3 regions of the Streptomyces sp. NPDC102437 genome follow, and region 3 is predicted to be linked to each of the others. Evidence: riboswitches for the same ligand, from Rfam matches in the RefSeq annotation. Region 3 holds a riboswitch; each other region holds the start of a gene.

Evidence for each region. A riboswitch is a leader RNA that binds a small molecule or an ion and turns the genes downstream of it on or off. The one in region 3 is predicted to bind cobalamin.
Region 1: linked by a shared signal. The riboswitch ahead of ACIRJP_RS15480 (ribonucleoside-diphosphate reductase subunit alpha) and the one ahead of ACIRJP_RS05635 (CbtB-domain containing protein) in region 3 are both predicted to bind cobalamin.
Region 2: linked by a shared signal. The riboswitch ahead of ACIRJP_RS31225 (cobalamin biosynthesis protein) and the one ahead of ACIRJP_RS05635 (CbtB-domain containing protein) in region 3 are both predicted to bind cobalamin.

The regions. Positions count from the first base shown of each region.
Region 1 is NZ_JBIWKI010000010.1:177,375-181,187, reverse strand. It holds gene ACIRJP_RS15490 (DUF3311 domain-containing protein) at 1-57, shown strand, start outside; gene mctP (monocarboxylate uptake permease MctP) at 54-1,688, shown strand; cobalamin riboswitch at 1,845-1,986, shown strand; gene ACIRJP_RS15480 (ribonucleoside-diphosphate reductase subunit alpha) at 2,128-3,813, shown strand, end outside.
Region 2 is NZ_JBIWKI010000031.1:64,546-68,358, reverse strand. It holds gene ACIRJP_RS31230 (cobyric acid synthase) at 1-825, opposite strand, end outside; gene ACIRJP_RS31225 (cobalamin biosynthesis protein) at 822-1,835, opposite strand; cobalamin riboswitch at 1,980-2,111, opposite strand; gene ACIRJP_RS31220 (hypothetical protein) at 2,263-2,493, opposite strand; gene ACIRJP_RS31215 (anion permease) at 2,516-3,787, opposite strand.
Region 3 is NZ_JBIWKI010000003.1:137,828-141,640, reverse strand. It holds gene ACIRJP_RS05645 (dihydrolipoyl dehydrogenase family protein) at 1-432, shown strand, start outside; gene ACIRJP_RS05640 (histidine phosphatase family protein) at 1,184-1,792, opposite strand; adenosylcobalamin (AdoCbl) riboswitch at 1,902-2,050, shown strand; gene ACIRJP_RS05635 (CbtB-domain containing protein) at 2,054-2,269, shown strand; gene ACIRJP_RS05630 (CbtA family protein) at 2,296-3,069, shown strand; gene ACIRJP_RS05625 (GNAT family N-acetyltransferase) at 3,151-3,657, opposite strand; gene ACIRJP_RS05620 (tetratricopeptide repeat protein) at 3,735-3,813, opposite strand, start outside.

The DNA.
Region 1 (3,813 bases), on a different contig from region 3:
GCGTACAAGCTGTGGCAGCGTGACCAGCGCGCCCGCAAGGGGGGTGCGTCGGCATGAAGGACGGCGTGAACGGCGTCGCGCTCGGCGTCTTCATCTTCTTCTTCGTGGCCGTCACGGTCATGGGCTTCCTGGCGGCGCGGTGGCGCAAGGCCGAGAACGAGGCCAGCCTCGACGAATGGGGCCTGGGCGGGCGCTCCTTCGGCACCTGGGTCACCTGGTTCCTGCTCGGCGGCGACCTGTACACGGCGTACACCTTCGTCGCCGTGCCCGCGCTGATCTACACCGCGGGCGCGGCGGGCTTCTTCGCCGTGCCGTACACGATCCTCGTGTACCCGCTGATCTTCACCTTCCTGCCGCGGCTGTGGTCGGTCTCGCACAAGCACGGGTACGTCACCACCTCGGACTTCGTCCGCGGGCGGTTCGGTTCGAAGGGCCTGTCGCTGGCGGTCGCCGTCACCGGCATCCTCGCCACGATGCCGTACATCGCGCTCCAACTGGTCGGCATCCAGGCGGTGCTGGACGTGATGGGCGTCGGCGGCGGCGAGAACACCCACTGGTTCATCAAGGACCTGCCGCTGCTGATCGCGTTCGCGGTGCTCGCCGCGTACACCTACTCGTCCGGGCTGAGGGCACCCGCGCTGATCGCCTTCGTCAAGGACGGGCTGATCTACCTGGTCATCGCGGTGGCGATCATCTACATCCCGATCAAGCTCGGCGGCTTCGACGACATCTTCGCCAAGGCGGGCGAGGCGTTCTCGCAGAAGAACGCAGCGGCCGGCAAACCGGTGGCCGGACTCGCGCCGGGCGAGGCGGGCCACTGGGGTTACGCCACCCTGGCACTGGGCTCGGCGCTGGCGCTGTTCATGTATCCGCACTCGATCACGGCGACGCTCTCCAGCCGCAGCCGCAACGTGATCCGGCGCAACACCACGATCCTGCCGTTGTACTCGCTGATGCTGGGCCTGCTGGCGCTGCTCGGCTTCATGGCCATCGCCGCCGGGATCAAGGTGGACAACGGGCAGCTGGCCATCCCGCAGCTGTTCGAGAACATGTTCCCGGACTGGTTCGCGGGCGTCGCGTTCGCCGCCATCGGCATCGGCGCGCTGGTACCCGCCGCGATCATGTCGATCGCCGCGGCCAACCTGTTCACCCGCAACATCTACAAGGACTTCCTGAAGCCGGGCGCGACCCCGGAGCAGGAGACCAAGGTTTCCAAGCTGGTTTCGCTGCTGGTCAAGGTCGGCGCACTCGCCTTCGTCCTCACCATGGACAAGACGGTCGCGATCAACTTCCAGCTGCTCGGCGGCATCTGGATCCTCCAGACGATGCCGGCCCTGGTCGGCGGCCTGTTCACCCGCTGGTTCCACCGCTGGGCGCTGCTCGCCGGCTGGGCGGTCGGCATGGTGTACGGGACGGTGGCCGCGTACGGGGTCGCCTCGCCGACGCAGAAGCACTTCGGCGGCTCGTCCAAGGAGATCCCCGGAATCGGCGAGATCGGCTACATCGGCCTCACCGCGTTCGTGCTGAACGTGGTGGTGACGGTGGTGCTCACCTTCGTCCTGAACGCCGTGAAGGCACCCGCCGGAACCGACGAGACGTCCCCGGCCGACTACACCGCCGACGCGGGCGACCCGGGCGTCGAGGTGGAACTCCCGCCGGCCACGGCGGGCGCTCCGAGCGGCCACTGACAACCGCGGCCCATGGCCTGCCAACGGCCCGTCGAGCCCCTTTCCCGAAGGGGTGCGACTGGCCCGTCCGCCGTCTGCCCGAAAGGGCCGCAGAACGCGTCCTGTGGTCCCGGTATTTGCCGACCGACACAACATGTGGGGGCTGCCTCTTCGGGCAGCCCCCACATGTATGCTCGTCCTCGCTGTCGCCGCAGGGGAATCCGGTGTGAATCCGGAACTGTCCCGCAACGGTGTATTCAGTGCGCTTTTGTGCACCCCCGAGTCAGTCCGATGACCTGCCGGCAGCGCATCCGGCTCGACCGAACCGGATGCCCAGACGTCCGGGCCTCGCGGTTGGGCCGGTGGACGCCGTGCGAAGTGCTGCCCTGCTCCGGGTCTGCGCGCCCGCAGGGCTGCCCCGATCCCCGCCGGCCCCGAGCCGAGCGAGGGAGAGCACCACGTGACCATCGCGCCAGCCGATCCGGCAGTCGCCGCGTCCGCAGCAGCCGAGTCCGAGGCCGCCGCACAGGACGGACCGGGAACCGCACTGCTGCGGACCCTGACCGAACTGACCGCCGATCTGCCCGACACCGACCCCGGCCGGGTCGCCGCCGCCGCGCTGCGCGGCCGCAGCGCCCGCGCCGACGAGGCCGAGCTTCGGTCGCTGGCCACCGAGGCCGCCGCGGGGCTGATCTCCGAGGACCCCGCCTACTCCCGGCTCGCCGCCCGGCTGCTGACCCTCGCCATCGCGGACGAGGCGGCCGGCCAGGGCGCGGTCTCCTTCTCCGCCTCGGTCGCGGTCGGCCACCGCGAGGGCCTGATCGCGGACCGGACCGCCGAGTTCGTCGCCCGGCACGCGGCCGCCCTCGACGCGCTGGTGGAGCGTTCGCTGGCCGACGGCGCGGACGACCGCTTCGGCTACTTCGGGCTGCGGACCCTGCACAGCCGCTATCTGCTGCGCCACCCGCACACCCGCCAGGTCGTCGAGACGCCCCAGCACTTCATGCTGCGGGTCGCGGCCGGACTGGCCGAGGACGATTCGCAGCGCGCCGTGGACGAAGTGGCGGCGCTGTACGGGCTGATGAGCCGGCTCGACTACCTGCCCTCCTCCCCCACGCTCTTCAACTCCGGTACCCGGCACCCGCAGATGTCCTCCTGCTACCTGCTGGACTCCCCGCTGGACGAGCTCGACTCGATCTACGACCGCTACCACCAGGTGGCCCGGCTCTCGAAGCACGCGGGCGGCATCGGTCTGTCGTACTCCCGCATCCGTTCCCGCGGTTCGCTGATCCGGGGCACCAACGGGCACTCCAACGGCATCGTGCCGTTCCTGAAGACGCTCGACGCCTCCGTCGCCGCGGTCAACCAGGGGGGCCGCCGCAAGGGCGCCGCCGCCGTCTACCTGGAGACCTGGCACGCGGACATCGAGGAGTTCCTGGAGCTGCGCGACAACACCGGTGAGGACCAGCGGCGTACGCACAACCTCAACCTGGCGCACTGGATCCCGGACGAGTTCATGCGCCGGGTCGACGCGGACGGCGACTGGTCGCTGTTCTCGCCCGCCGACGTGCCCGGTCTCGTCGACCTGTGGGGCGACGGGTTCGACGCCGCTTACCGGGCCGCCGAGGCCCAGGGCCTGGCCCGCAAGACGATCCCCGCCCGTGAGCTGTACGGCCGGATGATGCGCACCCTCGCCCAGACCGGCCAGGGCTGGATGACGTTCAAGGACGCCTCCAACCGGACCGCGAACCAGACCGCCGAGCCGGGCACCGTCGTCCACTCGTCGAACCTGTGCACCGAGATCCTCGAAGTCACCGACGACGGCGAGACGGCGGTCTGCAACCTGGGCTCGGTCAACCTCGGCGCGTTCGTCGCCGACGGCGGCATCGACTGGGAGCGGCTGGATGCCACCGTCCGCACCGCCGTGACCTTCCTGGACCGGGTCGTCGACATCAACTTCTACCCGACCGAGCAGGCCGGCCGCTCCAACGCCAAGTGGCGCCCGGTGGGTCTGGGCGCCATGGGTCTCCAGGATGTCTTCTTCAAGCTGCGGCTGCCCTTCGACTCCCCCGAGGCCCGCGCGCTCTCCACGAAGATCTCCGAGCGGATCATGCTCGCCGCGTACGAGTCGTCCTGCGAGCTCGCG
Region 2 (3,813 bases), on a different contig from region 3:
GGTGAAATTCGACATCAGCGGCACCGCGCACACCGCGACGCGCAGCACGTCCTCGCCGTGCGGCGGCGCGACGGCCGACTCGCGCACGGCGCCGCGCAACGAGACCCGCAGCCCGTCCTCCTCGTCGATGCCGAGCCCGTGGGCGAAGGGCAGCACCCCGTACGTCGGCCGGCCGGTGAGGTCCCGCAGCATCTCCAGGCCCGGCTCCAGCAGCGACACGTCGCCGCGGAACTTGTTGACGAGATAGCCGGCGATCAGGGTCTGGTCCTCGGCGGCGAGCAGCGCCGTCGTACCGAAGAACGAGGCGAAGACGCCACCGCGGTCGATGTCGCCGACGACCACCACCGGGAAGCGCGCCGCCCGCGCGATGCCCATGTTCACGATGTCCGTGCGCCGCAGATTGATCTCGGCCGGGCTGCCCGCCCCCTCGCAGATCACCGCGTCGTACGTGCCCCGGAGCTGCTCCAGGCAGTCCACGACCGTGGAGAGCAGCGCCTCCTGCCTGCCCCCGTGGTAGCCGCGGGCGCTCATCTCGCCGACCGGCTTCCCCATCAGGACGACCTGGCTGGAGCGGTCGCTGCCGGGCTTGAGCAGGACCGGGTTCATCAGCGCGCTCGGCTCGACGCGGGCGGCCTGGGCCTGCATGGCCTGGGCGCGCCCTATCTCGGCGCCCTCCCGGGTGACGAACGAGTTGAGCGACATGTTCTGCGCCTTGAAGGGCGCCACCTTCACGCCCCGGCGCACGAGCCAGCGGCAGATCCCTGCCGTGACGACGCTCTTGCCCGCGTCGGAGGTGGTTCCGGCGACCAGCAGCCCGCCGCTCATGCGTTGCTCCGTCCTGTGGTGCGAGGTCCCGCCAGGTTGGTCGCGGTGCTCCGGCGCCCCGCGATCCGCCGTGCGGCGAGGGCCGCGCCGAGCCGTCCCGCCACGCACACGCCGAGCGCCAGCGCACTCACCCGGCGCGACAGCCGCACCACGCGCTCGATGTCCGCGGTCTCCACCGCCCGGCCCGTCTCCCCGTTGAGCACGGGGCGGTGCTCGACCCGGCCGCCGTACGCGAGGGTCCCGCCGAGCCGTACGCCGAGCGCACCCGCGAACGAGGCCTCCACCGGGCCCGCGTTGGGGCTCGGGTGCTTCGCGGCATCGGCCCGCCAGGCGCGGACCGCGCCACGCGGGCGCCCCCCGGCGGCCACGGCGAGGAGGGCCGTGAGCCGGGCGCCCGGCCAGCCCGCGAGGTCGTCCAGGCGGGCCGAGGCCCAGCCGTAGCGCAGATGCCGGGGCGAGCGGTGCCCGACCATGGCGTCGAGGGTGTTGGCGGCCCGGAAACCGGCCAGCCCGGGGACCCCGGCCAGCGCACCCCACACCAGGGCGCCGACCACGGCGTCCGAGGTGTTCTCGGCCACGGACTCCACCACGGCGCGGGCGATCTGCGGTCCGTCCAGGGAGTGCGGGTCGCGTCCACACAGATGCGGCAGCCGCTCGCGGGCCAGCTCGATGTCACCGGCGGCCAGGGCGGAGCCGATGGCCCGCGCCTCGCGGCCCAGGGACGTACCGCCGACGACGGACCAGGTGGCGGCGGCGGTCAGTGCCACGGAGGCGGCGGGGCTGCGGCGCACGGCACGGGTGAGCAGCGCGGCACCGCCTGCGGCGCCTCCTGCGCAGACGAGGGTGTGCAGCGTGCCCCAGCCGCGGTGATCGCGCCACAGACGGCGCTCGACGCCCGCCGCGGCCCGCCCGAAGGCGGCGACCGGGTGTCCCCTGCGGGGGTCACCGAGCAGCAGGTCGCCGATCAGGCCGGCCGTGGCGCCGTACGCGAAGATGCGGTCGGCTCGCACGGCTCAGCCGGCCGTCGCGCCTCGGCGGACCTTTGTACAAAAGGCTCTCGTGGAGAGCACCGGGACAACGGACGCACGGCAGCCGGGCATGGCGATATGTCCTCACTCAGGGTCCGCGCCCTGGTTCGACGTGACCGGCGACGAGAGTCTCCTGGCTCCCGGATCCGCGGTTCCCCCGGCCTTCCAGCCCGCTCGCGCGAGCCGTGACTTCCGGTGTGGGGGACCGCTCCCCGGTGACAGTGGCGGGACCGCGCCGGATTCGCACCGGCTTCCTCTGCTGTCGCCGTAATTGGCTCCGGCAGTCCACCACGCTCTGCGAACGCCCGTCAACCTGCCGTTGACCTGCGACGGCGCAGTGTGCTGAGACGCACATCGGGCCGGACACACGTGGTGTCCGGCCCGACGGGAGAGCGTGCGCGGGAGCGGCTCAGGCGACGATCAGATAGATCCCGTACGCGACGGCCGCCGCGCACAGCCCGAAGCAGACGTACGCGCCGGCGCGGGCCAGCAGCAGCGAGCCGCCGGAGCCGCCCTGCGCCGCCGGTTCCGGCTGCTTGGAGAGGCCGACGATGCCCAGGGTGAAGAGGCCCACCAGCGCGACGGTGACAACGAGGGAGACGCCGAATACGGAGCCGAGGGCTGCCCAGTCGATGTTCATGCTGATTCCTTAGACGGCCGGCTCAGACGGTGGCGGGTCGCGCCGGGTCCTGGGTGGTTCCGGCCGGGGCCGGAATGGTGGTCATGAGGTTCAGGTCCGGCGTCTGGGCCGCGGCCGCGGTGGGCGGCGGGCTGACGGCGGCGATGGCCTGGGTGACGACGCCCGCGGGCTCGGTGCCGCCGTCCGACGGGGCGACGTCGCCGTGGCCGACCGGCTTGCGGCGCGACACCAGCCAGATGGCACCGGAGCCCGCGACCAGCAGCGCCGCGACGACCACGACGCCCCAGGTGCCCTGCTTGGTGAGGAGCTCCGCGCCCGCCCCGACCAGACCGGCGGCCGGCAGGGTCAGACCCCAGGCGACGAACATCCGGGTGGCGGTGGACCAGCGGACCACACCGCCCTGCCGGCCGAGGCCCGCGCCCATCACGGCGCCGGAGCAGGACTGGGTGGTGGAGAGGGAGAAGCCGAGGTGCGAGGAGGCCAGGATGACCGTGGCCGCACTGGTCTGGGCGGCGAAGCCCTGCGGCGGCTTGAGGTCGGTGAGGCCGCTGCCCATGGTGCGGATGATGCGCCAGCCGCCCAGGTAGGTGCCGAGCGCGATGGCCGTACCGGCGCAGACGATGACCCAGACCGGCGGGTTGGAGCCCGGGTGCAGGACGCCGCCGGTGACCAGGGCCAGGGTGATGATGCCCATGGTCTTCTGCGCGTCGTTGGTGCCGTGGGCGAGCGAGACCAGCCCGGCCGAGGCGATCTGGCCGGCCCGGTAACCCTTGGCGGTGGCCTTCTCCTGGGCGTCGTTGCGGACCTTGCCGCCGATCCGGTACGTCAGCCTGGTGGCCAGCAGCGCGGCCAGACCGGCGACGACCGGGGCGGCGACCGCGGGGAGCAGCACCTTGGTGACGACGGTGCCGCCGTTGACGGACGACCAGCCGGCCGACATCACCGCCGCGCCGATCAGGCCGCCGAACAGGGCGTGCGAGGAGCTGGACGGCAGTCCGACCAGCCAGGTCAGCAGGTTCCACAGAATGGCGCCGACGAGCGCCGCGAAGATGACTTCTGTCCGCAGCCCGTCCTCGTTGATGATCCCGCCGGAGATCGTCTTCGCGACCTCCACCGACAGGAACGCGCCGACGAGATTGAGAACGGCGGACATGGCCACCGCTGTCTTCGGTCTGAGTGCACCGGTCGAGATGGTGGTCGCCATCGCGTTCGCGGTGTCATGGAAACCGTTCGTGAAATCGAACACTAGAGCTGTCACGATCACAATCGCGAGTAGCAGCGTGATGTGTTCCATTTACCCAGGCAATCGTTCGACGTCAT
Region 3 (3,813 bases):
ATCGCCGCCCGAGCCGCCGGCGCACCGCTGCTGGAGTCCGACTGGGGCGCCCACGCGGCAACCGCCGACCACGCGGCCGTCCCCCAGGTCGTCTTCACCGACCCGGAGGCGGCCTCGGTCGGCCTCACCCTCGCCGCGGCCGAGCGGGCCGGCCACCGGGTCCGGGCCGTCGACCACGACCTCGCCGCGGTGGCCGGTTCCGGCCTGTACGCGGACGGATACCGGGGCCGTGCCCGCATGGTCGTGGACCTCGACCGGGAGATCCTGCTCGGCGTCACGTTCGTCGGGCCGGGCATCGGCGAGCTGCTGCACTCGGCGACGATCGCGGTCGCGGGCGAGGTCCCCATCGACCGGCTCTGGCACGCCGTTCCCGCGTACCCGACGATCAGCGAGGTCTGGCTGCGGCTGCTGGAGGCGTACCGGGACGCGTAGCCGCCCGGGGCGGGCCGGCGGTGAGGACGGCGGCCAGCGGTGACTCGGTGCACCGCGGGGCGGTGAGCGGGACGCGGATGCCTCCAACGCGGCCCGGTTGTAAGGGTGTCGGGGTGCGGTGAGCGGTTCGGACGTCGGTCCCGTCGCCACGGCCGGACTGTTCCGCAGCACCGCGGTGCTGTTCGCGATCCGTGCGAGGGCCCGGCCCGAGACCTACCCGGGACTGCGTTCCTTCTGTGCACATGGCTGCATTCGCGGTCCACACGTCGGCGACGGGGAGCGCCTCGATGGTGCGACGGTGGCCGGCCAGGGCATGGACGGGCAGAGGCCGGTTGACGCCCCAGCGGACGGCGTTCATGGCTGTACGGACTGCTGTCGGTCGCGGATCTCGGATTGCGCGACGGCGACTGGGCGGCGGTGCCCCGTCGGCGACGGGTGGCTTCGTCGTGCGCTCAGCGCCGGCCCACGGACCAGCGGCCGTAGTGCTCGGCAAGGGCGGATGCCATGGCATCCGCCCAGAGCCTGCCCTTTCTCCAGCTCCGGTCACTCGTCGCCGGGGCCCCGCCGGGAATGCCGGGGCGGCCGGGTGTCCGACCGGCCCGGCCCGAGGGACCGCACCACCTGCGGCGCCGACGCGCTGTCGAAGGGGTGACGGGCGGGGTCCACATCGTCCCAGGTCGGAAAGCGGGTGCCGGCTCGACAACCACCCTGTAGGCCTGTGCTTCCACCCGACTGCGACGCAAACGGATTACTACCGGGCGGGGTCGGGCGTGGGGGACAACGGCTGTCCGCACCGCAGGTTCCACCGGGCGGAACGCCCGCTGAGCGCGGTCAGGGTCAGCGGGGCGACGTCCAGCCGCCAGAACGCCTCCACCGGCAGAGCGAGTGCCGCCACCATCATCGCCCGCACCACCGCGGGTTCGACGACGCCCAGCACGCGGCGCGCCCCGGCGCTCTCGGTGGACTCCGTCGTCCCCACCGTATCCAGCCAGTGTTCGGCCCGGAGGCAGAGATCCAGCAGGGACTCGCCGCCGTGGGGAACCGCCGACGGATCGGTCAGCCAGGCCGACACCTCCTCCGGCTCGGCCGTGCTCACCGCTGCCAGCCTCCGACCGCTCCACCGGCCCATGTCCCAGCCACGGACCGCCTGTTCGGGCTCGGCACGGAGCCCCAACGCGTCGGCGGTCCCGGCGCACCGCTCGGACGGCCCACGCAGATACCGGTCGGCGGTGGGCACTGCCGCGGCGACGGCCCGCGCCCGGCGGGCCCCGGCCGCGTCGAGCGGGGCGTCACCGTCGAAACGGGCCTCCCGCAGCGCGGCGTTGAGCGCCGGTGAGATCAACATCACCTGTACGGTCATGACCCGGTCAACTCCCTGAACTCTGGCCCCATGGGTGTGCCCACCATGGCATCAGGGCGGTCCGGCCGCCGTCGGCACCATGGCAGGGGGCTGCCCCCAAGGAGTATCGTCACGACGAGCATGACGTAGGTGTGACGGAAGTCCGGTGAGAATCCGGCACGGTCGCGCCACTGTGAACCCGTCTCCGTGCGGGAAGTCAGACCCAGCACCTACGTCTCAGGCACCACGATCGGGACGCGTGTTCCCTCAGGAGGTTCTGCCATGGCACAGACTGCTGCCCCCGCCACCGCCGTACCGGCGATCACCCCCATTTCCCTGAAGGCCATCGCCCCTTGGGCGGTCTTCTTCGGCATTCTCATGCTCGTACTGCTGTACTTCGTCGGCGCCGAACAGGGCGCCACCGCGGTCATCTCCGGCGAAGGTGTCCACGAGTGGGTCCACGACGGCCGCCACCTCCTCGGTTTCCCCTGCCACTGACGTACCGTCCGATCCCGGGGAAACTCATGAACTCCATATCTGTCAGAGCCCTGCTCGTCCGCGGCATGCTGGCCGGCCTCGCCGCGGGCGCGCTCGCCCTGCTGGTCGCCTACTTCCTCGGTGAGTCGCGTGTGGACGCGGCCATCGCCCTGGAGGAATCGCACAGCCACCACCATGGCGGCGGCGAGGAACTGGTCAGCCGCACCGTGCAGTCCACCGCCGGCCTCGCCACGGGTGTACTGGTCTTCGGCGCCGCGATCGGCGGCATCGCCGCCCTCGTCTTCTGTTACGCCCTCGGCCGGATCGGCAGATTCGGCCCGCGGGCCACGGCCGCGCTGATCGCGGGTGCGGCCCTGCTGACGGTGTACGTCGTCCCGTTCCTGAAGTACCCGGCCAACCCGCCGGCCGTCGGCAACCCCGACACCATCGGCCGGCGTACCGCCCTGTTCTTCCTGATGGTCGTCCTGAGCGTGCTGCTGGCCGTCGCCGCGGTCATCCTCGGCAAACGGCTGGCTTCCCGCCTGGACAACTGGAACGCGACGATCACGGCATCCGCCGCGTACGTCCTGGTGATCGGGCTCGCCTACGCGTTCCTGCCCTCGTACAACGAGGTCGGCAAGGACTTCCCGGCCGCTCTGCTGTGGGAGTTCCGCCTGAGCACCCTCGCGGTGCAGACCACCCTCTGGGTGGCCTTCGGGCTTTTCTTCGGCTGTCTGACGGACCGGCTGCTCGCACCGGGCACCGGCGCAGGCACCACCGCGAACGGCGGCGCCGGACGGGTGGCCACCGCGGCCGACTGACCGGCACCGCCCACGCGGGCCGACGACCGGAACCCCGCCGGGACCTCCCGGCGGGGTTCCGGCGTCCCGCCCCGCACCGGCTCACCGCTCGGGCCGCGGGCCACAGTCGATCCGGTAGTACTTCAGCCGCTCGTCCTGCTTCACCAGGCGCATGCCGACGGCTTCCATGACGCGCTGGGACGCGGTGTTGTCCAGGTCGCTGTCACCGTGCACGCAACTCACGCCCTGCTCACGGGCGAACAGCAGCAGGGCGCGCAACGCCTCGGAGGCGTATCCCATCCCTCGTGCCGAGGGGACGAGGCCGTAGCCGATCGTGACCTCCCCGTTCTCGTCCGGCGAACCGTGGAATCCCATCCCGCCGATCACCAGCCCGTCGGTGCGGCGCCGTATCTCGTACGAACCGAAGGGGCTGGGATCGCCGGTCGTCGCACAGGTGTTGAGGAAGCGCTCGGCCGCGGCCATCTCGCCGGGGGACGGGTAGCCGGGTGCCCAGCTGTCCCCTTCGCCCGGCGTGCCCGAAATCACGCGCAGGGCGTCGGAGCCGTTCATCAGGCGGAGCAGGAGGCGCGGAGTCTCGATGTGGGTCATGAGGGAGTGAACTATCACGCGGGGCGGGCAGGCGGCATCCCTGTTTTGCCGGATGCCGCCGTGACGCCGATGCCCGCTCACATGCCGGCGGGCCCCCCGGTGCTGGTCCGCCCCGGGCCGGAGTCGAAGTCACCGGAGAACGCCGCAGCCATCCGC